DNA from 4 places in the Mesorhizobium sp. P3_A10 genome. Region 3 is predicted to be linked to each of the others. Evidence: predicted binding sites of a transcription regulator. Region 3 holds the regulator's gene; each other region holds the start of a gene.

What was found. The regulator PhoB, encoded in region 3, activates phosphate uptake and scavenging genes when phosphate is short. The targets are predictions, from matches to a motif close to TGTCATNNANCTGTCAT.
Region 1: a site for PhoB is predicted at 4,791-4,807, ahead of phnC (phosphonate ABC transporter ATP-binding protein). Genes of this name have one in related genera too.
Region 2: a site for PhoB is predicted at 4,201-4,217, ahead of AC1DXU_RS20600 (ceramide glucosyltransferase). Genes of this name have one in related genera too.
Region 4: a site for PhoB is predicted at 3,725-3,741, ahead of AC1DXU_RS01155 (esterase-like activity of phytase family protein). Genes of this name have one in related genera too.

The regions. Positions count from the first base shown of each region.
Region 1 covers NZ_JBFUFZ010000008.1:85,312-92,725, forward strand. Annotated here, with positions in the region: gene AC1DXU_RS26170 (sugar phosphate isomerase/epimerase family protein) at 1-210, shown strand, start outside; gene phnE (phosphonate ABC transporter, permease protein PhnE) at 479-1,846, opposite strand; gene phnE (phosphonate ABC transporter, permease protein PhnE) at 1,849-2,805, opposite strand; gene phnD (phosphonate ABC transporter substrate-binding protein) at 2,863-3,771, opposite strand; gene phnC (phosphonate ABC transporter ATP-binding protein) at 3,863-4,720, opposite strand; gene AC1DXU_RS26195 (DUF1868 domain-containing protein) at 4,856-5,566, opposite strand; gene AC1DXU_RS26200 (DapH/DapD/GlmU-related protein) at 5,669-6,283, opposite strand; gene phnL (phosphonate C-P lyase system protein PhnL) at 6,280-6,987, opposite strand; gene phnK (phosphonate C-P lyase system protein PhnK) at 7,057-7,414, opposite strand, start outside.
Region 2 covers NZ_JBFUFZ010000005.1:250,848-258,261, forward strand. Annotated here, with positions in the region: gene AC1DXU_RS20585 (ABC transporter substrate-binding protein) at 1-252, opposite strand, end outside; gene AC1DXU_RS20590 (2'-deoxycytidine 5'-triphosphate deaminase) at 350-1,444, opposite strand; SAM riboswitch at 1,583-1,660, shown strand; gene AC1DXU_RS20595 (O-succinylhomoserine sulfhydrylase) at 1,718-2,908, shown strand; gene AC1DXU_RS20600 (ceramide glucosyltransferase) at 2,939-4,093, opposite strand; gene apaG (Co2+/Mg2+ efflux protein ApaG) at 4,303-4,695, shown strand; gene AC1DXU_RS20610 (Hsp33 family molecular chaperone) at 4,879-5,913, opposite strand; gene argF (ornithine carbamoyltransferase) at 6,043-6,954, opposite strand; gene AC1DXU_RS20620 (acetylornithine transaminase) at 6,972-7,414, opposite strand, start outside.
Region 3 covers NZ_JBFUFZ010000007.1:112,188-119,601, forward strand. Annotated here, with positions in the region: gene pstC (phosphate ABC transporter permease subunit PstC) at 83-1,549, shown strand; gene pstA (phosphate ABC transporter permease PstA) at 1,546-2,862, shown strand; gene pstB (phosphate ABC transporter ATP-binding protein PstB) at 2,880-3,704, shown strand; gene phoU (phosphate signaling complex protein PhoU) at 3,746-4,453, shown strand; gene phoB (phosphate regulon transcriptional regulator PhoB) at 4,473-5,162, shown strand; gene AC1DXU_RS24340 (hypothetical protein) at 5,303-5,698, opposite strand; gene AC1DXU_RS24345 (ROK family protein) at 5,982-7,229, opposite strand.
Region 4 covers NZ_JBFUFZ010000001.1:228,669-236,082, forward strand. Annotated here, with positions in the region: gene AC1DXU_RS01125 (LacI family DNA-binding transcriptional regulator) at 141-1,160, shown strand; gene AC1DXU_RS01130 (hypothetical protein) at 1,295-1,513, shown strand; gene AC1DXU_RS01135 (hypothetical protein) at 1,548-1,859, shown strand; gene AC1DXU_RS01140 (hypothetical protein) at 1,865-2,335, shown strand; gene AC1DXU_RS01145 (hypothetical protein) at 2,340-3,260, shown strand; gene AC1DXU_RS01150 (ferritin family protein) at 3,300-3,614, opposite strand; gene AC1DXU_RS01155 (esterase-like activity of phytase family protein) at 3,850-5,325, shown strand; gene AC1DXU_RS01160 (L,D-transpeptidase) at 5,401-6,189, opposite strand; partial or broken gene AC1DXU_RS01165 (MATE family efflux transporter) at 6,402-6,899, shown strand; gene AC1DXU_RS01170 (MATE family efflux transporter) at 7,321-7,414, shown strand, end outside.

The DNA.
Region 1 (7,414 bases), on a different contig from region 3:
CCGGGGCGGGGCAATATCCCGTGGAAAGAGACATTTTCGGCCATCCGCAAGAGTGGCTATGACGACTGGCTGACGATCGAGGCGTTCGGGCGTTCGTTGAAGGATCTGGCGGCGGCGACCAAGGTGTGGAGGGATTTCTCGGAGAGTCCGGAGGCGGTTTATCGCGACGGGTATAAGCATATCCGGAACGGGTGGAAGAAGGCGGCTTAGGGCCACCCTCCCTTCGTCATCCACGGGCGGAGCGGGAGCGTAGCGGACGCGGAGACCCGAGGATCCATGCCGCGACATTCGAGCGCCGCGGCGGTGCAGCCAAGGGATGCAAATGGGGCCTCTTTTTGCACCGAAGCATCTAGCACAGACGTCCCGGCATGGATCCTCGGGTCTGCGCCGCGTCGCTTCGCTCCTTGCTTCGCCCGTGGATGACGAAGGCGCGGTGGCCGCCGTCACTTGATCGCCGGCACTGGTGGCTTCGGCTTGGCTACCCCTGCTCGGCCTGGATCCTGTTGTAGTCGTGGATCGTCCGGCTCAACCTTCGCCGCAGGAAGTTGGAAATGTTGTCAAAGACGAAGACGACGAGCAGGATCAACAGCACCATGTAGAAGACGTTGGCCCAGTTGGAGTTGGTGCGCATGGCTTCCCACAGTTTCAGGCCGATGCCGCCGGCGCCGACAGCGCCGATGATGGTGGCGCCCCGGGTGTTGGATTCCCACTGGTAGAGCGTCTGGCTGATGAAGACGGGGATCACTTCCGGCAGCACGCCGTAGCGTTGCACCAGCAAGCCGTTGGCGCCGGTCGACTGGATGCCTTCGCGCGGCTTGTCGTCGATGTTCTCGAGCGCCTCCGAATAGGTCTTGCCGAGCGTGCCGATCTCGGTGAAGAAGATCGCGGCACTTCCGGCCAGCGGGCCTGGGCCGAAGGCGCGGGTGAAGAACAGCGCCCAGATGAGCATGTCGACCGAGCGCATGAAATCGAAGAAGCGTTTCAGGACCTGGCTCAGAAGTCCGCTGGGCGTGATGTTGCGGGCGGCGAAGAAGGCGAGCGGGAAGGCGACGATGCCGCCCAAAAGCGTGCCGAGGAAAGCCATGACGATGGTCTGGAACAGCTTCGTCCAGACGTCGCCATGCTGCCACTGGGCGTTGTTCCAGATGTTGTCGCCGGCCAGTGCCAGGTTCGAGGTGCCGGGCTTGAGTTCGGGTCCGGACCAGATCAGTGAAATCACTTCACCAGCCGGTTTGCCGAAGAAGGGCGAGCGGGTGTCGAAGACGAAATTGGCCCAGCCGAGGAAGCGTTTTCGGACTTTTACGCGATCGACGGTCACGCGCACCTCGCCGGCAAAGCCCATTTTGGCGACGACCTCGTCGTCATGCACGGTGATCCAGTCGGGCACCGGGCCCGAAATCACCGGCTTGCCGCTGGTCAGCGCCACCGGCACTGTCAGGCCATTGGCAACAATCGTGGCCTTGGTCTTGTCGAAGGTAACGGATTTCGTCGTGCCGTCGATCAGGATGGTGAAGGAACCGTCCGCGTTGGTGATCACCCAGTCCGGGTTGGGATTCTCGCCAAGTGCGGAGAAACGCGGGTATTTGGGCGTGATCTCAGGCTGGTCGAGGCGGAATTCCGGCTGCAAATCGTAGCTGATCCACTGCGTCAAGAAGAGCGGCAAGCGCTCCCAATGAGATTCCTTCAGCACTTGCGGCAGGCTGAAGAACCACAAGGCATAGACGAGATAGAGCAGGATACCGGCGAACAGGAACAGCGGGCCGAAGCGCCTGTACAGAGGCCGCTGGAACACCTGCGGGAAGCGCTGCTCGATCGACAGCATCTCGTCGGCGGTCATCGTGGCCATGGTCAGGCCCCCATCATGAAAGCCTGCTCGCCGACCAGCTTGCGGCGCAGCCAGGCGGAGAACTGGTCGACGATGAAGATGGTGGTGAACAGCAGCAGCACCAGCGCCAGCGTCTTGGCGCCGAAGCCACGCGAGATGGAAAGCTTCAGCTCCTCGCCGATGCCGCCGCCGCCGACGGCGCCGATGATGGTCGAGATGCGGACGTTGATCTCGATCCGGAGCAGCGTATACGACATGAAATTGGGCAGCACTTGCGGCAGCGCGGCGAAACGCACGCGCTCGAACCAGTTGGCGCCGACCGCCCTCAGGCCCTCTTCGGCGCGCATGTCGATGTTCTCGTTGATCTCGTAGAACAGCTTGCCGAGCGCGCCGATCGAATGCAAGCCGATGGCGATGATGGCGGCGACCGGGCCGACCGAGACGATTGCCGCGAACAGGCCCGCAATGACAATCTCCGGAAAGGCGCGCAGCAGTTCCATGAAGCGCTTGACGACGAGCCTGAGCGCTGGGCTCGGCGTCAGATTGCGCGCCGCGATGAAGGAGAACGGCACGGCAAAGATGAAGCCGATGAAGGTGGCGACCAATGCGGTGTTGACCGTGGTCAGCATCAGCTCGAAATATTCGGGGATGTAAAAACCGCCCCAGACATAGACGCGGCCAAGCGGGAAATTGAATTCCTGGGTGCCGGTGTCATGCGGAGAGGCGACGTCGAACAGCGCCCGCCAGACATCGTTCCAGTCCTTGGGGATGAGCCAGCTGAGGAAGTCCAGTATGTGCGGCAGCCGGTCCCAGAAGTGGCCGGCATTGGCTTCGTCGGCGAACCACATGGTGCCGAGCATGGCGACGAGCAGCAGGCCGATGCCGATGGCGGTGTATAGCCGGCGCAAGGACGTCTGGCGCCGCCAGGCGTCAGCCATGCGGCGGGTCGCGTCTGAATGGATTGTCGATGAAATGGTCATGACCGGAACATGCAAAAAGGGCGGCGCTGGAGGACGCCGCCCTTTTTCCTGATGCCGTCAGCCGCCGATCGCGGCTTTACGGGCTTCGACGATCACGTTGTAGAAGTCCGGCTTCACCGGCACGTAGCCGGTGAAATCGCCGCCTTCGACGCCTTCGAAGCAGGCCTTGTCCTTCTTGGGCAGCTGCGTGAAGAAGTTGGCGAGCTTGGCGGTCATGTCGGCACCGAGCTCGGTGCGAACGACCAGCGGGCCGTTCGGGATCAGGCCGGAGCGCCAGACTTCGACGAAGTCGTTGGGGTCGACGGCGCCCTTGGCGACTTCCTTGTGGAAGGTGCCGGAGGTGTAGCCGTTCTTGAAGTCGCCGATGCCCGAGGAATCGTCAACCGCAACGTCGACCTTGCCGTCGCGGACGGCGAGGATGTTGTTCTCATGGCCGCCATTGAACTGCGTGGAGGCGAAAAAGGCTTCGTTGGAAGCGCCGGTGGTCTTGGGGATCTGGGTGAGCGGGATCAGGTAGCCCGAGGTCGAGTCCGGATCGGCGTAGCCGAGCTTCTTGCCCTTGGCCGACTTGATGTCGGTGATGCCGGATGTCTTGAGCGCCAGGCCGATCGAATAATAGCCGGTGGCGCCGTCGGTCTGCTGGGTGGTGAGGATCGGGGTGACCGCCTTCGGGTCCTTGAGAGCGATACTGGCGTAGCCGGAAGCACCAAGCTCGGCGAAATCGAGCGTGCCGCCAAGCAGGCCCTGGATGACGCCATCATAGTCGGCAGCCGGGAACAGCGACACTTTTTCGAAGCCGAATTCGGTCTTCAGATGATCGGCGAGGCACTGGTAGTTGCGCAGCCGGTCGGTTTCGTTCTCGCCGCCAAGGATGCCGACGCGGAATTCCTTGATATCGGCGGCGTGAGCGGCGCTCGCCGCGATGGCGAACAATGAAACGGCGCCAAAAACCATCTTCCTGAACATTTGATGTCTCTCCTGTTGGTCCCGGCGTCGCGCCGGGTGCGTTCGAATTTTGACAGGTGCCTTTGACGCTGGCTGGCGATCCTGGCCGATCTCAGTATCCCGGGAATGCGGGCTCGAGCGGGCTGGCGGATGCGGCGATCTTTTGCTTGTAGGCGATGCTGGTGGAGGTGATGGCCTCGGAGATCTCGGCGCCGTTGGCGTCAGCGCCGTAGACCAGACGCACGGCTTCGCGGTTGAGGTCTTCGGGCGGGCCGTCGAACACGACCTTGCCAGCGGCCATGCCGATGATGCGGTTGCAATAGCTGCGCGCGGTGTCCAGCGTGTGCAGATTGGTGACGACGGTGATGCCTTCACGCAGATTGATGTCCTGCAGCGAATCCATCACCACCTTGGCGTTGAGCGGATCGAGCGAGGCGATCGGTTCGTCGGCGAGGATCACCTTCGGCTGCTGCATCATGGCGCGGGCGATGGCGACGCGCTGCTGCTGGCCACCGGAAAGCGTGCCGGCCGGCTGCAGCGCGGTGCGGGCGATGTCGAGCCGCTCGAGGGCGGCGACCGCCTCGGCGCATTCGCTGCGCGAGAAGACACCGAACAGGTTGGTCAGGGTCGAACGGTGATTGAGCTTGCCGAGCAGAACATTGGTCAGCACGTCGAGGCGCGGCACTAGGTTGAACTGCTGGAAAATCATGGCGCAATCGCGCTGCCAGCGCCGCAACGGCGAACCGCGCAGGCTGGAAACTTCGGCGCCGTCAAAAAAAATCGACCCCTGGCTGGGGTCGATGAGACGATTGATCATACGAAGAAGGGTCGATTTGCCGGCGCCCGAGCGACCGATAATGCCGACCATCTGACCCTGCGGGATCGACAGGTCGACCACGCTGACGGCGGTGTTCTTGCCAAATCGGCGGGTAACACCGCGGATTTCAAGCGTGGCTGAGCTTGCTGACATGAGCAGGTTCCGGTCCAGTCGCAGTTTGAAGGTCTGTTAACCCTCGCTAGCGCAGTGCCATGAACCTGCGGTGTCGGATTGATGTCAGTTTTGTTACCGCCCACAGGCGCGGCATCAGCGATCGATCCGGATCGATCAGCCCAGGATCAACAACTCCTCGAAATGCTTCATGTCGCTGAAGCTGCAGAATGCCGGCGGTCGCAACTCGATCACCGGCGCGTGCCGGGTAAAGAGCGAAAGGCAATCATCGAACAAGTCTTGCCATGCAGCCGCCCTTTCGTCGGCAAGGCGCCGGATCTGGTAGGCGAAGGTGATGTGAAACACATAGGTGTCGTGGTCGGGGTGCCGGTAGCCGAACGGCGCCGACAGCGCATCGCGCCAGGCACGCATGACGGCCCTGTCTTCGTCCGTGGCGCCGGCAACGGTCAGGCCGGTCGGCACGACATCGACGACCTTGACCTTGAACGCGCCACGGCCTTCGAAGCCATTTAGCCGGTTCAGGTAAAGGCGGGTCATGTCGTCGATGCTGGTGTCGAGGGGCACGTCGCCAGGCCAATAGGGAAGCCGGCGGCGATGTTCGATGATGCCCTGGAACAGCGTCATATGCAGGCTGGAGACGGGCGTGAAGGCCAGCCGGTCGGCGTCCGGCATCGCTCGCATCCGTTCCCGCACCTCGACAACCACCGCTTCGGAAGGCGAGCCGTTTTCGAGATGGCTGACCACGGTGTTGCCGGGCTCGAACAGGAAGTTGCCTGCACTGTCGTAGCGCGTGCCGAGATGCACTGGAGGGTTGGGGTTGGTGCCTTCGAGGAATCCGGCGAGCGAGGGTTTGACGGTGTCGAGCATTGCGATCTCCTGGGAAGATCGCCTCCTGTCCGAGTCATGTGTCAAGGGTATGAAACGGGCGTGCCCGTCGGTGGCGATGACACATATGTGAAGGCGGCAATGTCAGCCGTACTTCTCCAGAAAGGCCTCAGCCTCAAGCGTGCGAAAATCGTCGAGGGCGGCACGTAGCCGGGCGTGATCCCAATCCCACCAGGCGAGCGCCTGGTAGCGCTCGGCGGTGCGGCGGTCGAAGCGCTCGCGGATCGGCTTGGCCGGCACGCCGCCGACGATGGTGTAGGGCGCCACATCCTTCGATACCACAGCGCCGGCGCCGACCGCCGCGCCATCGCCAACGGTGACACCGGGCAGGATGGTCGAGCCATGGCCGAGCCAGGTATCATGGCCGATGGTGACGCGCCTGGCCCGACGCTGGGCGAAGAATTCGCTCTCGTGTTCTGCGTCGTCCCAATAATCCGAGGCACGGTAGGTGAAATGGTGCAGCGTCGGCCGCCAGGTCGGATGGTTGGTGGCGTTGATGCGCACGCTGGCCGCGATGTTGGAAAACTTGCCGATGGTCGTGCACCAGACGGCGCAGTCCTGCATCATGTAGGAATAGTCGCCGAGGATGCTCTCCGAGACACGGCTGCGGTCGGCGATCTCGGTCCAGCGGCCAAGCTTCGAATTCTCGACCTGCGCCGTCTCGTGGACCAGCGGCGCTTCCGACAGTTTCCTGCTCATGCGGCGATTTTTCCGGCAGCGAAATTGGTCACGTCGATGATGCGGTCGGCCACCGCTTCGCGCACGTCGTGGTCGTGGAAGATGCCGAGCAGAGCGACGCCCGCCGCTTTCTTCTGGGCAATCAGCGCGATCACCACGTCGCGGTTCCTGGCGTCGAGGGAGGCGGTCGGCTCGTCGAGCAGCAGGATCGGATGTTCGGTGATGAAGCCGCGCGCGATGTTGACGCGCTGCTGCTCGCCGCCGGAAAACGTTGCCGGCGGCAGCGCCCAGAGTTTTTCAGGCAAATTGAGCTGCGCCAGCAAAGCGCGTGCCTTGCCTCTGGCCGCCTCGCGCTCCTCGCCGCGCTCGACCAGCGGTTCGGCGACGACATCGAGTGCGGAGACGCGCGGCACGGTGCGCAGAAACTGGCTGACATAGCCGATCGTTTGCCGGCGTACGGCAAGCACGGTGCGCGGGCTGGCGATTGCGAGATCGATGAGGCCGGCATCGTGCTGGACGATGATCTGACCTTCGTCGACTGCATAGTTGCCGTAGAGCATTTTCAGGATCGAGCTCTTGCCGGCGCCGGAGGGGCCGCCAAGCACGGCGCATTCGCCGGCCCGGATCGAGAACGACACGCCGGCAACGACAGGCAGTTTGATACCGTCGCGCAGATGCATGGTGAAGCTTTTTGCGACATCGGCAACCACAAGAGGCGTCGGCATGGTTACAGTCCTTTGCTTTGCCGCATGATCTGGTCCGAAAACCGGCTTCCACTTTTCGTGATCATGCGGCTAGACCTGCAAAATCGAGGAAACGAGGAGTTGGGTGTAAGGCGCACGCGGGTCGTCGAGGACGCGGTCGGTGAGGCCGCTTTCGACGACACGCCCGTCCTTCATCACCATCATGCGCTGCGACAAAAGCCGCGCCGCGGCGAGGTCGTGAGTGACGACGATGGCGGCGAGGCCGAGATCGGTGACGAGGCCGCGCAACAAATCGAGCAGGCGCGCCTGCACCGAAACGTCGAGGCCGCCGGTCGGCTCGTCCATGAACACCAGCCGCGGCCCGGTGACGAGGTTGCGGGCGATCTGCAGGCGCTGGCGCATGCCGCCGGAGAAGGCGCGCGGCTCGTCGTCGATGCGGTCCTCGTCG
Region 2 (7,414 bases), on a different contig from region 3:
GAGCGCCGGAATAATGCCGTCCCAGTCCTGCGTGACGATCTCGCACTCGACCTTCATCTGCGCGCAAAGCGCATCGGCGATGTCGATGTCGAAGCCGACGACCTTGCCGTCCGGCGTGATGGTGTTGAATGGCGGATAGGCACCCTCTGTGCCGATCTTCAGTTTTTCCGCGGCCTGCGCCGACAAGGAGCCGGCAGCAATGACCAGCATGGCAGCGCTTGCCGCCGATAGGATCCATCTCGAAATCTGCATTTTTGTTCCCCTTGATTTACGTCTTTCTGACGGCCTGGCTGCAGCCAAGCACGGCACGCCGGGTCAGGCAAGCGCAGTCTGACGGTGACAAGGAAGATCAGCGCGCGGCGCGGAAGTGCTTGGACAGCTTCAGGCCCTGCGCCTGGTAGTTGGAGCCGAGATCGGTGCCGTAGAGCGCCTGCGGCCGCTTAAGCATGTGCTCGTAGACCAGCCGCCCGACGATCTGGCCATGGTCGAGAATGAACGGCACTTCATGGCTGCGCACTTCGAGCACCGCCCGACTGCCGGTGCCGCCGGACGCCGAATGGCCAAAACCCGGATCGAAGAAGCCGGCATAGTGGACGCGGAATTCGCCAACCAGCGGATCGAAGGGCGTCATCTCGGCGGCGTAGAGCGGCGGCACGTGCACCGCCTCGCGCGATACCAGTATGTAGAACTCGTCGGGATCGAGCACCAGTTCGCCGGCGCCGCGCTTGTAGAGCGGCTCCCAGAAGTCGACGACATCCTGCGCGGCGCGCTTGTCGACATCGACCAGGCCGGTGTGATGCTTGCCGCGATAGCCGACCAGCCCATCCTTGTCGCCGTCGAGATCGATCGACAGCGCAATGCCGCCGCCGGAAATGTTGGGTGGCTCGGTGGCGACCAGCATCTCGGCGCGATGCAATTCGCTCAGCTCAGCCTCCGACAAGAGCGCATTGCCGGTGCGGAACCGTATCTGCGACAGGCGCGAGCCGGTGCGCACGACGATCGGAAAAGTGCGCGGGCTGACTTCCAGATAGAGCGGACCGTCGTAGCCGGCGGCGATCTTGTCGAACTCATGGCCGCGATCGGTCATCACCCGGGTGAAGATGTCGAGCCGTCCGGTCGAACTCTTGGGGTTGGCCGATGCGGAAATGTTGGCAGGCAGCGTCAGGCTTTCGAGCAGCGGCACGATATAGACGCAGCCGGTTTCAAGCACCGCCCCTTCGGCGAGATCGATCTCGTGCAGTTTCAGCCGGTCGAGCTTTTCGGCGACCTTGTGGCTCGGCCCGGGCAGAAAGGAAGCGCGCACCCGCCAGGCCTTTGCGCCCAGCCTGAGATCGAGGCTGGCCGGCTGGATCTGGTCGACATCGAGCGCACGCGGCGACTTCAGCGCACCGGACTGGAACAGCGCCGAGATGTCCTGATCGGGAAGAATGCCTGTCTGCCGCAAGGCTCTGCTCCTAGGCCAGACGATTTTCTTGCCGCAGGTTCTTGCCGCAAAACCGTGGAACACTTTTGCGGAACCTGCTTGGTACAAACCTCTTAATCAAGCCGGGAATTGACGCAAGCGCGGTGCAGGTCTAAAGGGTCGTTATCCCGTGGTGATTTGGCCGGTCGGCTTGCAGCCACGTTAAACAAGTCGCTAAAGGACCGTCGGGCCGCAAGGCCGTATGGACCGGTTGCGACTTTCGCGGCCGGTTTTTTTGTGTCTGGAACAAAAGCGATGAGCACCAAGAAGCGTAACTGGAAGCCTCAGACGGCACTCGTACATGCGGGAACGCTGCGTTCCCAATTCGGCGAAACGTCCGAGGCGATGTACCTCACCCAGGGCTATGTCTATGAGACGGCGCAGGCAGCCGAAGCCCGCTTCAAGGGCGAAGAGCCGGGTTTCATCTATTCGCGCTACGCCAACCCGACGGTCGACATGTTCGAAAAGCGCATGTGCGCGCTGGAAGGTGCCGAAGACGCGCGCGCCACGGCCTCCGGCATGGCGGCGGTGACGGCAGCGCTTCTGTGCAGCGCCAAGGCCGGCGACCATATCGTAGCGGCGCGCGCGCTGTTCGGTTCCTGCCGCTGGGTGATCGAGACGCTGGCGCCGAAATACGGCATCGAGGCGACACTGGTCGACGGCACCGACATCGCCAATTGGGAAAAGGCGGTGAGGCCGAACACCAAACTGTTCTTCCTGGAAAGCCCGACCAATCCGACGCTGGAAGTGGTCGACATCGCCGCGGTCGCAGCACTTGCCACTTCGATCGGCGCACGGCTGATCGTCGACAATGTCTTTGCCACGCCTCTGCAGCAGAAGCCGCTGCAGCTCGGCGCCCACATCGTCGTCTACTCCGCGACCAAGCACATTGACGGCCAGGGGCGGTGCCTGGGCGGCATCATCCTGTCGGACAAGAAGTGGATCGACGAGAATTTGCACGACTATTTCCGCCACACCGGTCCCAGCCTGTCGCCGTTCAACGCCTGGACGCTGCTGAAAGGCCTGGAGACGCTGCCGCTGCGGGTGCGCCAGCAGACCGAAAGTGCCGGCAAGATCGCTGATTTCCTGGCTGAGCGGCCGGAAATCGCCCGCGTCATCTATCCGGGCCGCGCCGACCATCCGCAGGCTGATGTCGTCAAGAAGCAGATGTTGGGCGGCTCGACGCTGATCTGCCTCGACGTCAAGGGCGGCAAGCAGGCGGCGTTCGCCTTGCAGAACGCGCTCAACATCGTGCTGATCTCCAACAATCTCGGCGATGCCAAGAGCCTGATCACCCATCCGGCGACGACGACGCACAAGAATCTGAGCGACGAGGCGCGTGCCGAACTCGGCATCGGGCCGGGAACGCTCCGGCTGTCGGTCGGTCTCGAGGATGTCGACGATCTGCTGGCGGACATCGAACAGGCGCTCAAGTCGGCCAAATAGGCGTCGCCGGATACGACAAGGCGCGGGTGCTCAGGCGCCCGACGGCGTCTCTTCCAGTTCGGCCGCCTTGGTGCCGATGGTCATCGCGTTGCCGCGCCAGTCGACGGCGCCGCCCAGCCAGCCGCGCACCCAAAGGGCGGGAAGCATCACGTCGCGCGCCATCAGCGCCGGGATCATGCGCAGCGACAGGTACCAGCCCTTGGCCCAGGCCAGGGCGCATTCCGGCAGGTAGGCGAGTGCGAGCACAGCGACAGTGGTTGCCGGCAGGCTGAGGCCGGCGCCCGCCGCCGCCAACAATGCCAGCACCAGCGGCACAGCCGCGCCGGTCAGGATCTCGGGTGCGAAGAACAACGGGAAGGTGACGCGGCGCAGGCGCGCCCAACGCGCCTGGCGTGACCAGATTTCGTCGAATTTGCGCTGGCCAAGCGGCTGCTCGAAGGGCGAGGCGACAAGGTTGACGCGCAGCCCGAGCCCATTGACCAGCTTGGTAGCAGCGGCGTCCTCGGCGATCTCGGCGGCCAGCGCGCGGATGCCGCCATTGGCGTCGAGCATCGGCTTGTTCCACAGCATGCTCTTGCCCTGGGCAAAGCCGAGGCCAAGCGCGTCGCCGGTATATTGCCAGCGTGCCTGCAGCGTGTTGAGGAAAGCGCATTCGACCTCCGCCCAGAACCCGTCCGGACGCGAGCCGATCGGCGTCGAGCAGACAAGGCCGGTGCCGTCGCGCCATGCCGCCAGCAGATGCTGGACATAGTCTCGCGGCATCAGCACGTTGGAATCGGCAAGGATGACCCAGTGGTGGCGCGCCGCTTCCCAACCCTTGACGCAATTGTTGAGTTTTGGATTGGCGCTGATGCGGTCGTCGCCAAACAGCAAGCGGGCCGGTATCTCAGGAAACCGGGCGATCGCCCTGTTTATCAGCTTGACCACCGGATCGTCGGCGTGGGCGACGCAGAAAAGGAGCTCATAGCGCGGCCAGTCGAGCGAGAAGGCGCGTGCCAGGGTCTCCTCGGTAAACGGTTCGACGCCACGCGCCGGCACCACGATCGAAACCCCCGGTGCCTTGCCGGCAGGCGGCGCAAGGGTGCGCGGCCGTCTCAGCTTGAATGAAGCAAGCAGGATGCCGGCGAGGTTTGAAAGAAGCAGGGCTATCGAAAGCAGGGCAGCAGCTATGACTGTCAGTTCCATCGAGATCTGATCACTCCGGGAAAAGCCGACCGCGAATGGCCGCTTTCAACAGTTCGACAGAGCGCTTGAGTCGCCCGCACATAGTCCGGGCACACCATCATTGTCATGTGTCACTTAAATGACATTGTTTGGCGGCACCTGCGCTTGAGGTCGTTGACCGGGCCGGGGAGAGCGCCGACAGTTCCGCTCACATCGCCTTGGAGTAGCCCATGTACCGCGCCGTAACGCGCAACATCGAAGTGCAGGTCAGGCCGTTCTATCTGGAGGATCGCTCAGATCCCTCGGAGAACCGCTATGTCTGGGGCTATCAGATAACCATCGACAACCAGTCGGACGATTTCGTGCAGCTTTTGTCGCGCTATTGGCACATCACCGACGGCACCGGCCGGGTCGAGGAAGTGCGCGGCGCCGGCGTCGTCGGCGACCAGCCCGAACTCAACCCCGGCGACAGCTATCAATACACGTCCGGCTGCCCGCTCTCGACGCCGTCCGGCATCATGGTCGGCCACTACACCATGCGCAACAAGCGGGGCGAGACATTCGACATCGCCATCCCGGCGTTTTCGCTGGATCTGCCGGGGACAAGGCGGACGGTGAATTAGCGTCTTTCTCCCCGTCTTTATACGGGGAGAAATGCCCGGCAGGGCAATGAGGGGCGGCGCCGACCTCCGGAGACTTCTTGTGGATATGACTGAGTGACGCGGAGACTATGCGCCAGCGTCGCGCTGCCCCTCATCCGCCCTTCGGGCACCTTCTCCCCGTAGAACGGGGAGAAGGAAGAGATCTTACTGCGCCGCTGCAAACTCCGCCGGGTCGAAGTCATACTGCTTCGAGCAGAACTCGCAGGCGACGTGGATGCCGCCATCCTCGGTCGAGTCCTTGATCTCCTGTGCGGAGAACCCTTCGAGGATGCCGCGGATCTTGTCGCGCGAGCATGAGCACTGGTCGGCGACCGGAACGCCGGCGAAGACGCGCACGCCGTGCTCGTGGAACAGCCGGTAGAGCAGCCGCTCGGCGCCGATCGTCGGGTCGATCAGTTCGGTCGGCTCGATGGTGCCGAGCAGCGCCACTAGTTCCTGCCAGGAATTGTCGGCCGGTTCATGCGTGATGTCGCGCGGATCGCCGTCGCCGCCCGAAATGTCGGGCACGCGCATGCGCTCGGGCGATTGCGGCAGGAACTGCGCCAGGATTCCACCGGCGCGCCATTGCTCGCGGGCGCCGCCGGGGCCCGGCGTCAGAAGCTTGGCCACTGAAAGCCGGAGATCGGTCGGGATCTGCTCCGACTGGCGGAAATAGGTGCGCGCGGCGTCTTCCAGCGTCTCGCCGTCAAGCTGGACGATGCCCTGATAGCGCTGCGTGTGAGCGCCCTGGTCGATGGTCAGCGCCAAAACGCCGCTGCCAAGCAACGTCTGCTGCGACGTTTCGCCGGCAGCGATCAAGGCTTGCAGCCGGTCGGCATCGAAGCGCGCATAGGCCCGCAGCGCCGAGGGCGTGGAAAAATCCGCCACCAGCATGTCGACCGGCCCGTCAGTGCGGGTCTGCAGGATGAACTTGCCCTCGAACTTGAGCGAGGTGCCAAGCAGCACCGTCAGCACACAGGCTTCGGCCAGCAGGCGGGCGACCGGCTCGGGATAGTCGTGGCGGCTGAGGATGGCGTCGAGCATCGGCCCGAGCTGGACCGTGCGGCCGCGCACGTCGAGCGGGCCGACCTCGAAGGGCACGACATGATCGTCGCCGGCATAGCCGAATTCGCCGAGTTTGGGGTGATGTTCAGTCACTTCATAGGTTTCCAACATGACAAAGCTCCAGGGCGCGGCCATGCGGCCCGGAGGGGCACATGCGTCCAAACGCGCTTGATTTGCGTGATGCGGCGCAAATAGGGATCGCGCCCCCGCAGATCAAGCGCCCAGACACCTCAGGCGCCCAGACACTTCAAGCGCCAAGACACTTCAAGCGCCAAGACACCAGGCGAGCACCGCCTTCTGGGCATGAAGCCTGTTCTCGGCCTCGTCGAACACCACCGAATGCGGCCCGTCGATGACCTCGTCGGTAACTTCCTCACCGCGATGCGCCGGCAAGCAGTGCATGAACAGGGCGTCCGGCTTGGCCTTCGCCATCAGAGCCGCATTGACCTGATAGGGCGAGAAGACATTGTGGCCGCGGGCGCGATGCTCCTGGCCCATCGACACCCAGCAGTCGGTGACGATGCAATCGGCCTGATCGACGGCTTCCTCGGGCGAGCGGGTGAAGCTGAGCTTGCCGCCATTTGCCTTCGACCAGTCGATGTGCTTCTGCGCCGGCTCGCTGCCTTCGGGCACGGCGACATTCAGGTTGAAGCTGAACCGCGCCGAGGCCTCGAGCAGTGAATGCAGCACATTGTTGCCGTCGCCGGTCCAGGCGATGGTCTTGCCGGCCACCGGACCGCGATGTTCCTCGAAGGTCATGATGTCGGCCATCAGCTGACAGGGATGTGTGTCGTCGGTCAGCCCGTTGATGACGGGGATGGTCGCGTTCTCGGTCAGCTCCAGCAGCCGCTCATGCGAGGTGGTGCGGATCATGATCGCATCGACATAGCGCGACAGCACCTTGGCGGTGTCGGCGATGGTTTCGGAGCGGCCGAGCTGCATCTCGGTCCCGGTCAGCATGATGGTCTCGCCGCCGAGCTGGCGCATGCCGACGTCGAACGACACGCGCGTGCGCGTCGACGGCTTGTCGAAGATCATCGCCAGCACCTTGCCTTCGAGCGGCCTGGTCCGCTCGCCGGCCTTGAGCCTGGCCTTTCGCAGCACCGCATCGTCCAGCATGAAGCGCAGGTCGCCTTCGGAAACGGCGGAAAGATCGGTGAAATGGCGAAGTGACATCAGGAATGGTTCCGGGATTACTTCGCGGCAGCCGCGGCGATGGCATCCGCCAGGCCCCGGGCACCGGCGCGGATGCGGTCGAGCGCCTCGTGGATCTCGGCGTCGGTGACGGTGAGTGGCGGCAGCAGGCGAATGACGTTGTCGCCGGCCGGCACCGCCAGCAAATACTGGTCGCGCAGCGCCATGTTGACCTTGGTGTTGGGCATCGCGCATTTGAGGCCGAGCATCAGCCCGGTGCCCCTGATGCCTTCGATGACATCGGGAAATTCGTCGGCAACAGCCGCCAGCCCCTGTTTCATCAGCAGCGCCTTGCGCTGGACGTCCTCGAGGAAGCCGTCTTCCAGCACCACGTCGAGCACGGCGTTGCCGACGGCCATGGCCAGCGGATTGCCGCCGAACGTTGTCCCGTGCACGCCTGCGGTCATGCCGACCGCGGCCTCGTCGGTGGCAAGGCAGGCGC
Region 3 (7,414 bases):
CAGGGCGCGGGCCAAGTCCGCGCCCTGGTTTCGTCGCCTGCCGCAATGGCGGCGGCGCTTTGAATTTTCCTTGGGGTGGGTGATGTCGTCCTTGCTCGTACTCGCCATTATCGTTGCCATCGGCCTGGTTGCGTTCTTTATCGGCCGGCAGCGTGCTTCAGCGCAGGACAATGGCACGGTGAAGCCGCATTCACGCGCCCACTATCACGGCTGGTGGGCGTTCCTGCTCGCCGTTCTGCCCGCTCTTTTGCTGCTTGCCGTCTGGAACGTCGGCTCTTCGGTCTATCTCGACCGTCACATTCACGCCGCCTTGCCCGAGCGGACCGCCGACAGCAAGGTTGCCAGCGAAGCGCTGGACGTCAGCCTGGTGAAGAGCCTTGCCAAAGGGCTGCGCCAGCTCGACGCGAACACGCTGGCCGCGCTGCCGGCCACTTTCGCTGAACTGCAGCCGATGCTCGCCGCCAAGGGCGTGGCGCTGGCGACCGACACCCAGGATTACATGATCCCGATCGCCGTCGAGGCGAACGCCGTGCAGAACCGGCTTGGCCTGTTTGGCGCAATTGTCACCTTCGCCCTGTCCATCGCCGGCGCCTTCTATGCGCTGAGGCAAATCGCGCCGCGCGCCAGGGCACGCAACAATGTCGAGAGGCTGATGCAGTGGGGCCTGCTTGCCGCCTCCACCATCGCCATCCTGACCACGGTCGGCATCGTGCTTTCCATGCTGTTCCAGACGATCACGTTTTTCGAAAGCGTGTCGCCGATGAGTTTCTTCTTCGGCACGGTCTGGGATCCGCGTTTCTCCGCTGCCGGTTCGGGCGGCAGCCAGGGCCAGTTCGGCCTGATCCCGCTGCTTGCCGGCACGCTCTATATCGCCACGGTCGCGCTCGTGGTCGCAGTACCGATCGGGCTGATGTCGGCGGTCTACATGGCCGAATATGCAACGCCCCGGCTGCGCTCGGTGGTCAAGCCGGCGCTGGAACTGCTCGCCGGAATTCCGACCATCGTCTACGGCATCTTTGCCGTCGTCACGCTCGGGCCGTTCCTGCGCGATCTTTCCGCGGCGCTGACCGGCGGTTCGCCCTTCATCCAGGGCCAGAGCATCTTCACCGCCGGCCTGGTCATGGGCGTCATGCTGATCCCGGTCGTGTCGTCGCTGTCCGATGACATCATCACCGCGGTGCCGCGAGCCATGCGAGACGGCTCGCTCGGCCTCGGCGCGACCCGCTCCGAGACGATCAAGCGCGTCATCCTGCCGGCGGCACTTCCCGGCATCGTCGGCGCCATCCTGTTGACCGCTTCGCGCGCCATAGGCGAGACGATGATCGTCGTGCTGGCGGCAGGCGTTGCTGCCAATCTCACCATCAACCCATTCGAGGCGATGACGACCATCACCGTCAAGATCGTCAACCAGCTGACCGGCGATCTCGAGTTCAATTCGCCGCAGACGCTGGTCGCCTTCGCGCTCGGCCTGACGCTGTTCGCGCTGACGCTGGTGATGAACATCGTCGCGCTGTACATCGTGCGCAAATACCGGGAGCAGTACGAATGACCGACATTCCCATGGACTCAATGGTCCGGGCCGCCGCTCATCCGCGCCGCGACATTGGCCTGAAGGCCCGCTATGCCGCCGAACGCCGCTTCCGCATCTATGGCATGCTGGCGATTTCCGTCGGCCTCGCCTTCCTGGCCATCATCCTCGTCACCATCGTCTCGAAGGGCTACACCGCCTTCTGGCAGACGACGGTGTCGCTGCCGATCAGCTTCGACGCGAAGGTGATTGATCCTTCCAACAAACGCGCCACCGATCCGAATGTGCTGATCAAGGCGAACTATCCCAAGCTTGCCGAAAACGCGCTGATCGCCAAGCTGGGCATTTCTCCCGACGACAAGCCTTCGATCCAGAAGCTCAAGGGTTTCCTGTCCGAAGGCGCCCGTGTCCAGCTGCGCGACATTGTCGCCGCCGACCCGTCGGTCATCGGCACGACGCGCGACGTCAACATCCTTGCCGCCGCCAATCTCGACTCGGCCTTCAAGGGGCAGATCGACCTCAGCGTCGAAGAAGCACGCCGCAAAGTTTCCGACCAGCAGATCGCGTGGATGAACAAGCTCAAGGCGGACGGCGTGATGGCCGAGCACTTCAACACCGGCCTGTTCACCTATGGCGCTTCCAGCCGTCCGGAAACCTCCGGTATGGGCGTGGCGATCATCGGTTCGCTGTACATGATGGTGATCGTGCTTTTGCTGGCGCTGCCGATCGGCGTCGCCGCCTCCATCTATCTCGAGGAATTCGCCAAGAAGAACCGCTTCACCGATCTGATCGAGGTCAACATCAACAATCTGGCCGCGGTGCCGTCGATCGTCTTCGGCCTGCTCGGCCTTGCCGTCTTCATCAATTTCCTCGGCATGCCGCGTTCCGCCGCTTTTGTCGGCGGCCTGGTGCTGACGCTGATGACGCTGCCGACGATCATCATCGCGACGCGCGCGGCACTTGCCGCCGTGCCGCCTTCGATCCGCGCGGCAGCGCTTGGTCTTGGCGCCTCGAAGATGCAGATGGTGTTCCAGCATATCCTGCCGCTTGCCGCTCCCGGCATTCTCACCGGCACCATCATCGGCCTGGCGCGCGCGCTCGGCGAAACCGCGCCGCTGCTCTTGATCGGCATGGTCGCCTTCGTCGCCGACTATCCGAAGACACCGTTCGATCCGTCGACGGCGCTGCCGGTGCAGATCTACCTGTGGGCGAACGAGGCCGAACGCGCCTTCGTCGAGCGCATGTCCGGCGCCATCATCATCCTGCTGGTCTTCCTCATGGCCATGAACATCACCGCGATCGTGCTTCGGCGTCGGTTCGAGCGGCGCTGGTAGAAAAAAGGCATTTTGGTATGAACATCATGACCGAACAGTCCCTTGAAAACGCTGTGGGCGATAAAATGAACGCCAAGTCGAACGAAGTGATCAAAATGCGCGGCGACAAGGTCGGCGCGTTCTACGGCGAGAAGCAGGCGTTGTTCGACGTCAATCTCGACGTGCGCCTCAACCAGGTGACGGCGCTGATCGGCCCTTCGGGCTGCGGCAAGTCCACATTCCTGCGCTGCCTCAACCGCATGAACGACACCATCGATTCGGCACGGGTGACCGGCAAGATCACGCTGGACGAAGAGGACATCTACGACAAGAGCATCGACGTCGTCGAACTGAGAGCCCGCGTTGGCATGGTGTTCCAGAAGCCCAATCCGTTTCCGAAGTCGATCTACGAGAACGTCGCCTACGGCCCGCGCATCCACGGACTGGCCAAGCGCAAGGCCGACATGGATCAGATCGTCGAGTCGAGCCTGAAGAAGGCGGCGATCTGGAACGAGGTCAAGGACCGCTTGCAGGAACCCGGCACTGGCCTTTCCGGCGGCCAGCAGCAGCGTCTGTGCATCGCCCGCGCTATCGCCGTGTCGCCCGAGGTGATCCTGATGGACGAGCCCTGTTCGGCTCTCGATCCGATCGCCACCGCTCGTGTCGAGGAGCTGATCGACGAACTGCGCCAGAACTACACGATCGTCATCGTCACCCACTCTATGCAGCAGGCGGCGCGCGTGTCGCAGCGCACGGCGATGTTCCATCTCGGCTACCTCGTCGAGGAGGGCGCCACCGATAAGATGTTCACAAACCCCGACGACAAGCGCACCCAGGACTACATCACCGGCCGGTTCGGCTGAGCGGTTCCGGCAGCGAAGTTTCAGGCACGAGGACTAGGATCATGGGTGAACATACCGTCGCATCTTTCGATGAAGAGCTGGGGCAGATCAGCAAGCTGATCCGCGACATGGGCGACCTCGCCGGCTCGATGGTCAGCGGCTCGACCAAGGCGCTGCTCACTTCGGACAACGCATTGGCGCAGCGCGTCGTCTCCGACGACGCCATCATGGATGCGCGCCAGCGCGAGCTGGACGACCGCGCCATCACGCTGATCGCCAAGCGCCAGCCGATGGCCAACGATCTGCGCGCAGTGGTCGGCTCGATCCGCATGGCCGGCGACCTTGAGCGCATCGGCGACCTCGCCAAGAACATCGCCAAGCGCGTCGGCACCGTCGGCCTCAGCGTCACGCCGCGTGACCTGTCGCATTCCATCGATGCGATGGCTCAGCTGGTGCTCATCCAGGTGCAAGGGGTGGTCGAGGAATATGCCGCCGCCGATGCGGCAGCACTCGCCAAGCTCAGAAACGACGACGAGCGCATCGACGTCAAATACACCTCGGTGTTTCGCGAGCTGTTGACCTACATGATGGAAGACCCGCGCAACATCACCGCGTGCACGCATCTGTTGTTCTGCGCCAAGAACCTCGAACGCATCGGCGACCACGTGACCAACATCGCCGAAAATGCGTACTATGTTTTGACCGGCTCGCAACTGCCCGCCAATCGGCCGAAGCAGGACGAGACGGCGATGTCCGCGCCGGCGGCATGACGACAAAGGTGACCAGTCGATGATCGCGCCACGCATCATGGTGGTGGAGGACGAGGAGCCGCTGGGCGTGCTTCTCCGCTACAATCTCGAATCCGAAGGTTACCAGGTCGAGGTGGTGACGCGCGGCGACGAGGCCGAGATCCGTTTGCAGGAAAACGTGCCCGACCTTCTGGTGCTGGACTGGATGGTGCCGGCGGTTTCCGGCATCGAACTTTGCCGGCGCCTCAGGATGCGGCCCGAAACAGAGCGGCTGCCGATCATCATGCTGACCGCGCGCGGCGAGGAGAGCGACCGCGTGCGCGGCCTGTCGACCGGCGCCGACGATTATCTGGTCAAGCCGTTTTCGACGCCGGAGTTCATGGCGAGGGTGAAGGCGCTGCTGCGCCGCGCCAAACCGGAAGTGCTGTCCAGCGTGCTCAAGGTCGGCGACATCGTGCTCGATCGCGAATCGCACCGGGTCTATCGCAAGAAGAGCGAAATCCGGCTCGGGCCGACCGAATTCCGGCTGCTCGAATTCATGATGCGGCACCCCGGCCGGGTGTTCTCGCGCAGCCAACTGCTCGACAATGTCTGGGGCGAGACGATCTACATCGACGAGCGCACGGTGGATGTGCATGTCGGGCGCTTACGCAAGGCGGTCAACAATGGCCGCATGCCTGACGTCATCCGCACCATTCGCGGTGCCGGATACGCGATCCGCGAAGACTAAAGCCTTCAGTTTCGACGGAAGCATATCCAGTGTCGTTGAAGTGGTCAGCGCATTCGTCCGGCTTGATGTTGAAAAAAATGCGACCGATATCTGAGTGACTGAGAGGTACAACTTGCGGATCGCCGGATCGTTTTTTCTCCCTATTCGCTCTCTGCGATAGCAATAATGTCTATCAATCGTCCCTTTTCGATATGCGCTTCTATGGAGTGACGGCCTGGTGGGAATAGCCAGTAGTAAGCTCCACTAGGCACCCAAAGACCTTCGTCTTTTCTTAGTGGCATAAAGCTTGCTTGAATATTCGTCGTCGTTCCTCGGCCGGGACTAACGCTCACTTCAAAGCTCTGGCACGATAGCCATTTTGTGAACTCTTCCGCGCCAAGGGCTAGGAACTTACGTCTGGCAAATCCCGTCGCCTCATCATTGGAGGTGAATTTCCCCCATGCTTCTCTGGCATCTATCAATTGGCCAACCGGGCAGCCTGGACCAGGGTGTTGGGCGGCGGCGGTGCCGCCAAGCAATAGCAACACGGAGATCAAGAAAAGTGCCGGACGATATCTGATCTAGCTTTTGAGGAAGCCTGGTTGCTGTAGACCAGTCCGATATACCGCTGTCGTGTGATTGAACATTCTACCACGTTCTTTTATATGGCTATGGTGGCCTGCAATCTAGCATTGCATTGCTCTTCGTCTATCGGTTTGTACGAAGCTCTGGTATGCGGATAATAGTTTGCTAAGGAGCGCTCGCTCGGGCCACCGTGGAGTGGTTCCCGGGCTGACCTGAATCTCAACCCATCCCACGTCGCGATCCGACATTTCGATTTTAGGCCACGTCTTTCCCGATGGCGCCCGCCTTTGCCTGCCCGCCCGGCGCGAAAATCTCCTGGTCGACGAAGCTCAGTGCCCGCATCGCGCAGCCTTCGCGGATCAGCGGCAATTCGTTCGGCTCGGTGTCGAAGGAGATCGATTTCGAATGCTGGCCGCCGGCGGTCTGGGCGATGGCCTCGCGCAGCGCCGGTTCGATAAGGTCGAAGGCGGCGGCGCTGACGCCGACCATGGCGACGGGTGCGGGATCGATCAGTGCAAACAGGCTGCCGAGGCCGAAACCGAGTGCTTCGCCGGCCTTGCGGTAGGCCTCGCGCTCCGGCCCGTCCTTCTCGCGTGCCGCGGTGGCGAGCGCCCGCATGTCGGCGTCGCTGACATCAGCGACCGGCTCGGCGTCTTCGCCCAGTTGCCTGGCGTTGCGCCAGATGGCGTAGTTGCCGGCATAGGCCTCGACGCAGCCACGCCGCCCGCAGCGGCAGAGCGCGCCGCCCGGCCGATGGATCATGTGGCCGAATTCGCCGCCCGAGGAATGGGTGCCGGTGAACAGCTCGCCCTTCAGCACCAGGCCCATGCCTATGCCGTGCGACAGCAAGATGGCGATGAAATCGTCGCGGTAGCGGACCGGATCGCGCCACTGCAGTGCCACCGCCATCATGTTGCAGTCGTTTTCCATGGTGGCGGGAATGCCGAATTCGCCTTCTAGTATGTCGGCGAAGGCGATGTCGGTCTGCGGCGTGATCGGCGACCAAAGCATGGCGCGGGCGTGCGAATCGGTGATGCCCTGGATGCCCATGGCGATGCGGGCGACGCTGTGGGTGTCGAGGTCGGGATCCTCGAGCCGGCGCCGCACGATTGCCGTGCATTCGCCGATCAGCTCGTCGCGCGGCGTGGTCAGCGTGTCCAGCCGGCGCTGTTCCTCGGCAACCACCTGGCCGGCATAGTCGATGACGGCGACGGAGAGGAAATTCAGCGACAGCACCACGGTCATCACCGCGGCGGCTTCCGGATTGAGCCCGAGACCGACTTGCGGCCGTCCACGTTTCAGCGAGACCGGTTCGCTGGCCTTGCTCTCGGCGAGGATGCCTTCCGTGATCAGGGCCGAGGAGATCGCCGATATGGTCGAATGGCTGAGGCCGGTGGTCGCCGCGATCTCGGTCCGAGAGGGCTGGCCGGCGCGGCGCACGGCCGAGAGCACCATCGCCCGGTTGCGGCGGCGCAAATCGTCGTGGCGGATACCAACCGACATCTTTCTGCTTTCCTCCCGGTCGTCGTCGCGGCCTCTCATGATATTGAAGGCAGTCGGTGACACCAGCCAAATATTGGCAGAAGCCGGCAGCACTGTCATTATTTATTGCGAGCCTCGAAAAAAAGTCAGCGACACATCAAAATCAATCAGAATCGATGTTGACAGCGCTCCGGCGTTGGATCAGT
Region 4 (7,414 bases), on a different contig from region 3:
GACCGTAAACGTTTTTCCGTAAACGTTTACGAGAACACACCCGATGGCGTAGAATGTCAATCGCCCGTTCGTAAAAATCGTCTTATCGCCTTGGCCTGAGCGGCCGCCGGTGATAGCGAGGGTTGGGGGAGAACTGTCCTTTGGCGTCCAGCATTCACGACCTTGCACGGCACCTGAACATTTCGATCGGCACCGTATCGCGGGCGCTGAACGGCCGCGCCGACGTCAATGCCGATACGCGTCAGCGCGTGCTGGCGGCGGCCAAGACGCTGAACTATTCGCCGAACCAGTCCGGCCGCAGTCTGCGCCAGGGCGCCACCCATTCGATCGCCTTCATGCTGCAACCGCATCCGGGCGACCAGCAATATGGCGAGCCGTTCTTCATTCCGTTCCTGATCGGGCTGCAGGCCAAACTGGCTGAGAGCGGGCTCGACCTGACTGTGGTGATGGGCGCGCCCGGCGACTATCAGTCGGAGCGTCTGCGCCGTGTCGTCGAAACGCGCCGGGCCGATGCTGTGGTGCTGGCCTGGACGCGGCGCGAGGACGAGCGCATCGATTACCTGACCCAGGCCGGCTTCCCCTTCGCCACGCTCGGCCGCAGCCGCTCCGGCGCCAAGTCCTACCCGTCTCTCGACCTCGACTTCGAAAAGGCCGGTGCCGAGGCGGTCGACCGGCTGGTGGCGCGCGGCCACCGCCGCATCGCAGCCATCCGCCCGTCGCTTGACCTCAATTTCGGCTATCTGTTTCTCGACGGCTATCGCAAGGCCCTGCGGCGGCATGGCATCGAGGTCGACCCCGCCCTGATCGCCTCTGGCTTCATCAACGAGGCCGGCGGCTACGAAGTGACACCGCAGGTCATGCGCTCCAAGCCGACCGCCATCATCTTCAACAATGACGCGATGGCGCTTGGCGGCTGCAAGGCGCTGGCCGAGATGGGCATCAAGCCCGGCCACGACATGGCGGTGACCGTCATCGTCGACACGCCGCTCTGTCGCTATTTCTCGCCAGCGCTGACCGCCTTCCGCCCGGCGCTGGAGCCGATGGGCCAAAGGCTCGCCGAAATTCTGCTGGCCTCGATCCCGGCCTTCGCCGGCCCGGACGGCCCGCGCATCATCCGCGAGGTCTGGCCATTGGAGCTGGTGGCAAGGGATAGCGATTGATCATGGCTGAAAGGGAGTGGGGGTTGGCTGGTGACATGCCTTGACCTGCCAACACATTTCTAACTTTCCTCTTGCGAGGGAGCTTGCTTATAGCAGCTGTGGAGCGCATTTTGCAGCAATAAAGGGAGGGGTAAATGGCTACTAAGCTTACAATTTCTCAGATGCCTGCTGTTGAGGTCCTCAAGAAGGATCTCATAATCGATGTTGAACAAGACAATGATAAACTAGGGGAATTTCGATTCAGCAAAGGCTCAGTCGACTTTTATGCCAAGGGAGCAAAGAAAGCGCATCACAGAGTGTCTTGGAAAGAACTTTCCGAGCTTATAATCAAGCACGGCGAGAAAAAGAACTGACCCTATCGCTCCAGAGGGGTGATTGGAGAGGATCATGTCTTCGAACGCGACGTCGGTTGTAAGGCTTGGACGTGTTCTAGCTGGCGCAACTCCGTTCAAAAACGGAAATATAAACGACACATACCGTGGTGCGGTATTTACAGAATTTGGGGTTCAGACCGCGATCATCAAAGATCTCGAAACGAAAGAACTCGCGAATGAAGTGATGAGCGCCGCGGTTGGCTTGCTGCTTGGCCTTCCAATCCCGGCGCCAGTTCTCGCTTGGGCCGGTAATGATCGTCTTGCTGCAAAGAAGGTGACGGACGGCTGGTTTACGCGAGCATCGACGTCGCACAGCCTCAGGTAGCAATGTTGTACAATCAGGGAGGCGGCAGAAAGATTCTTGAGCGCCTCGCCGCCTGGCGCGACCTTGGGAGTTTGTACGGTTTCGATGCGCTCGTCGCGAATATCGATCGGCACTGGGGCAATGTGCTTTTTTCGGGCGACCAGGAGGTCTGGTTGATTGATCATGGCCACTGCTTTACCGGCCCGAGTTGGACTCCAAGCGACCTCGCGCTCCCGGACAGAATGCTTGATAGCCGTCTCAATGAATGGTTGACACCTATGTTGGACAATAAGCGACGTGCAGAAACGGCTTCGGAAGCTGCAAATATCGAGACTGCCGCCGCAAGATTGGATTTACCGGACGTCGCAACCGCCAACCACATGGAAGATTTATTGAGTGGAGCAGATCTACATGCCGTGTTGGCGTTCTTGAGAGGAAGGTGTCCGCACGTTCCTCGCTTGGCTGCGCAGTCGCTCGGCATAAATCAAATGGTTTGACAATATGCTAAATCCCTCGACCTTCCCGCAACCAAAGGCGTCAGTGCGCGCTCGCTGGGCACCGGTATTTCTTTCACCAATTCTGCACTCTCCCGAGCGGCTTGTCGTTGCGGTCGCCGTCGCTGGCGATAGCGGATTTCATATTGAACAGGCCAATGAAATGCGACGCCTAAGTTGCCTCTACGGGCGCGCTGCCGAAACCGCTATTTTCGCAGCGCAAGTTGCGTTGGATGAGTTGCAGGAATCCCTTTCGGAGAAAGGCCCCGATGCGCTCAGGCCTGGCGCTTTGGTTTTTTCAGGAGTGAACTTAGGCGAAGTTTCAGAAGGTGAGGCACAGAGTCTGCAGCAAATCGGTCGAATGTGGATGTCGGCGCTCTCATCACTGTATAAATTTCATCCAGAAGCGGTCGATGACATGCAAGGAGACAATCAGGATCAGGAGACGGCTCTTGCGGACCGTTTACCCGCGCTGGTTCTCGACCACGTTAACTCGGTGAACCCTGCACTCGCAGGATATTTCAGCGAGGAGATACGACTGCGACGTCGCAGGCGCACATCGTCCGGTATCGCTGGAATTAGCATCGACTACAGTGGCTCTCAACTCGTCGCTAATTTCGCCACTCTTGCGCCTTCAGCCCCAGCTCATGTTGTCGATCGCATTAAGCGGAAGATGTTCGATCTGAAGGTTCGACGTGACAAGGATGGTGGCCTATTTGAGCCACGGCGACATGAGATGATTTTGTTTTCTCCGTCGTCGGAAAGTCCGCTCATCAACGAAAAGCAGATCGAACGGATCAATGAGGTTGTAGGGACGTTGCAAGAACAGTCATCAAACGAAGGCTTTGGTTTCGCTGCCTTGCACGAAGTCGCTCAGATAGGAACCAGAGTGCTTGCGGCCGAAACTGCTGTCGCGGGTTCTGCCTGATCACACCGACCAAAGTGGCCCTTGGTTCACTATTAGCCCTCAATCCGCCTTCTTCTCGCCCCTCTCGCCGGCCTTGACGATATCGCCCGTCGTGAACAGGATTTCCTTCAGTTCCGCCCGCCAGTCCTTCTTCTGGCGCAGCAGGAATTCCAGATCCATGCCGAAATGCTTGAACTCCTCGCTCTGCGCGTTCTTCATGATCGCCTTGGCCTGAGGGTCTTTTTCCACCGACATGCGCTGTTCGTACCAGCCGATCGCCTCCGCCTCCTCGATCAGCGAAGTGATCATGCGGGCAAAGGTCCGCACCTTCTGCGACAACTCTTCCGGTGGCTCGTGATACTGATCGAAACCCATTTTGTCCCTTCCTGATCCCATAGCCCGGCCGATCAAGCGAAGCGGCACCTGGGCTTCGTTGCAACGGATCAGAACGGAGAATGGTTCCGACCGCAGGCGAGTGCCGCCCCTGTCACGCAACTATCATCTTCGCGTCCTAGACCGCTTGTCGAACGAGGGCTCGCGGCATCGTCCGATGCGACGTGGAGCGCTTTCGGGTTTCGGCCGCTCCGGCTTTGTCGCAAAGAGGATAATCATGAAAAATCTGCACCGAACCCTGTCGCTCGGCGTCGCGCTGGCGCTATTCACCGCCTTGACGCCGGCGCTGGCCGACGGCACCGCCACCGTTGGCGGCCTCGTCAACAAGGGTCTGGTCGGCGTCGGCCGCATCCCGGCCAGCCTGAAGGACAAGTTCGGCGAGACTTTCGGCTCCGGCTCCGGCATGTCGATCGACACCGCTGGCTGGACGCATGGCGCCGACGGCTACAAGGGCTCGCTGTGGCTGCTGCCGGATCGCGGCTACAATGTCGTCGGCACCACCGACTACCGGCCGCGCCTTAACACGATCGGCATCGAGTTTGCGCCGGTAGCACCCGGTGCCGCGCCTGCCGCCGGACAGGAACAGACCGGCGTCAAGGCGACGCTCGCCGACACCATGCTTTTGACCGACGACAAGGGTGCTGACGCCACCGGCCTCGACCCGCTCAACGGCGTGCGCGCGGCAAGTGGCGACCTGCCGATCCTGCCCGAAGCCAACGGCAAGCTTGCGCTCGACAACGAGGCGATCGCGCGGCTGCCCGACGGCACCATGTTCATCTCCGACGAATACGGTCCCAACATCTATCGCTTCTCCGCCGACGGACACCTTCTGTCGGCCACGCAGCCACCGGCGGCCCTGGTGCCGATGCGCCATGGCGCGCCGAACTTCGCCTCCGACAATCCGGGGCCTGGTGCGGCCGAGCCCGATCCAAAAGATCCCGATACCGGCCGACAGAACAACCAGGGTCTCGAAGGCATGGCGCTGACGCCGGACGGCAAGTTCCTCATCGCCGTGCTGCAATCGGCACCGCGCCAGGATGGCGGCGATTCCGGCTCGACGCGCCAGAACACCCGCGCCCTGGTCTATGACGCCTCCGACCTCGCCCATCTGAAACTGGCGCACGAATACATCGTGCCGCTGCCGGTGTTCACCGACGCCAAGGGCAAGACCAAGATCGCCGCGCAAAGCGAGATCGTGGCGCTGTCCGACCAGACGTTCTTGATGATCACGCGCGACAGCAATAACGGCCAGGGGGTGAAGGGCGACACCTCGCTTCTGCGCCTGATCAACATCGTCGATCTCTCCGCCGCAACCGACATTGCTGGCGGCGCCTTCGACGCTGCCGACAAGCCGGTGGCGCCCAAGGGCGTGCTCGACCCCTCGGTGACGCCGGCCAAGCTGACGCCGTTCATCGACATCAACGACAAGGGCGAGCTCGGCCGCTTCGGCCTGCACAATGGCGCGCCCAACGACAAGAACAACCTCTCGGAGAAGTGGGAGGCGATGTCGGTGGTCAGCGTGCTCGATCCGAAACTGCCCGACGATTATTTCCTGTTCGTCGCCAACGACAACGACTTCCTCACCCAGGACGGCTTCCAGGTCGGCGCGCCCTACAAGGCCGAGGACGGCGCCGATGTCGACACCATGTTCCTGGTCTATCAGGTCACGCTTCCCGGCCTCGCCAAGAAGTAGGCGCATACGAAAAAGGCGGACGCGCCGAACGCGTCCGCCTTCAAACTGCGACGATCAGCGATGGCGTGAGGGCCCTTACTTCAGGATTTCCGCATCCCTTGGCACGCCCGCATCGATCGGCTCGGCGGTCTTGTTCGACACGGCCGTGATCTTGCCGGCCGCCGACAGGTTCGGCCGCACGAAGACCTGCGTGACGCCGTTGACGCGGCTGTAGAGGTCGATGATGTCCTGGTTCATGAAGCGCACGCAGCCGGACGACGCGTTCTTGCCGATGGAATCCCATTCCGGCGTGCCGTGCAGCCGGTACATCGTGTCCTTGCCGTCGCGGAACAGATAGAGCGCCCGGGCGCCTAGCGGGCTCTGCGGTCCCGGCGGCATGCCATCCTTGTACTTCGCCAGTTCCGGCCGGCGCTGGATCATTTCCGGCGGCGGCGTCCAGACCGGCCACTTCTTGCGCGCCTGGACGACAGCGTTGCCAGTCCAGCCGAAACCGGCCTTGCCGAGGCTGACGCCGTAGCGCATCGCCTTGCCGCCGTCGCGCACCAGATAGAGGAAATGCTCCGACGTATCGACAACGATGGTGCCGGGCTTTTCTCCGGTCGGATCGTCCACGATCTGGCGCACGAACTTCGGATCGAGCTTGGATATCGGGATGGCCGGCAGCGCAAAGCCCTCGTCGGTGCGCGCCGCATACATGCTTGCGGCATCGCCCAAAGCCGGTTCGGGCGCCGGAGCGGGTGTTGGTGGCGTCACCACTTCCGTCGTGGTGCATGCCGAAAGCGCGACCGAGGCCGCGCCGATAGCGGATGCACCGAGAAACGCGCGCCGGTTCAGGCGCTCAAAAAGCAGCGGATTGTCAGACATTATCCCCCCGGCTTGTCCATTGGATATCGCAAGAATGCGGCCCCACGCCGCGACGACCAATATCCCATTCCGCAGGCTTTGAGAACATGATTAGCTCACAGCACGCCAAGCGGGATTTTCCGGCACCGGATCGGCCTGTCTCGTTAAATCGGCAATCATCGCCCACCGGACTTGAGACAAGCCTTCGCCGAGTGCCCGCCATGGACGAAAAAATGCCCTCGCGCCGGCGCACCGGCGACCTGACCAGCGGCCCGATCCCACGCACGCTGCTTTTGTTCGCCCTGCCGGTGCTCGGCTCCAACGTGCTGCAATCGCTGAACGGCTCGATCAACGCCGTCTGGGTCGGCCGCTTCCTCGGTGAATCCGCGCTGACCGCGACGTCCAACGCCAATCTAGTGCTGTTTCTGATCCTCGGCACGGTGTTCGGCATCGGCATGGCGGCGACCATCCTGGTGGCGCAGTCGGTCGGTGCCCGCGACCTGGCCGAGGCCCGCCGCATCGTCGGCACCAGCGCCACTTTTTTCTTCGCCGTCTCGGTGGTGTTCGCGGTCTGCGGTTGGATCTGGGTCGACGCCATCCTCAACACGCTGGGCACGCCGGCCGACGCGCTGCCGCTCGCCCGCTCCTATCTGCGCATCATCTTCGTTGCCGTTCCGATGATGAACCTGTTGTCCTTCGTCATGACGGTGCTGCGCGGCGCCGGCGATTCGCGCACGCCGTTCTTTTTCATGGCGCTCGCCGTCGTGCTCGACATCGTCTTGAACCCGCTGCTCATCCGCGGCATCGGCCCCTTCCCCGAACTCGGCATTGCCGGTTCGGCCACCTCGACGCTGATCGGCCAGACGGTGAGCGTGATCGCCATCCTCGTCGTGCTCTATGCGCGCAAGCACCCGCTCAGGCTCGCCGGCGCCAACCTGGCCCTGCTGCGGCCGGATCCGACGCTGCTGCGCATCGTCGTCTTCAAGGGCGTACCGATGGGCCTGCAGATGATCGTCATCTCGGCAGCGGCGCTGACCGTGATGGGCATGGTCAACTCCTACGGCTCGCAGGTCGCGGCCGCCTACGGCATCGCCGCGCAGCTGGACCTATATCCAGATGCCGGCGCTAGCCATTGGTGCGGCGGTGTCCTCAATGGCGGCGCAAAATGTTGGCGCCGGACGCTGGGACCGGACTGGCCGCATCGCGGCTTCCGGCGTCGGCTTCAACCTGGTTTTGACCGGCGCCC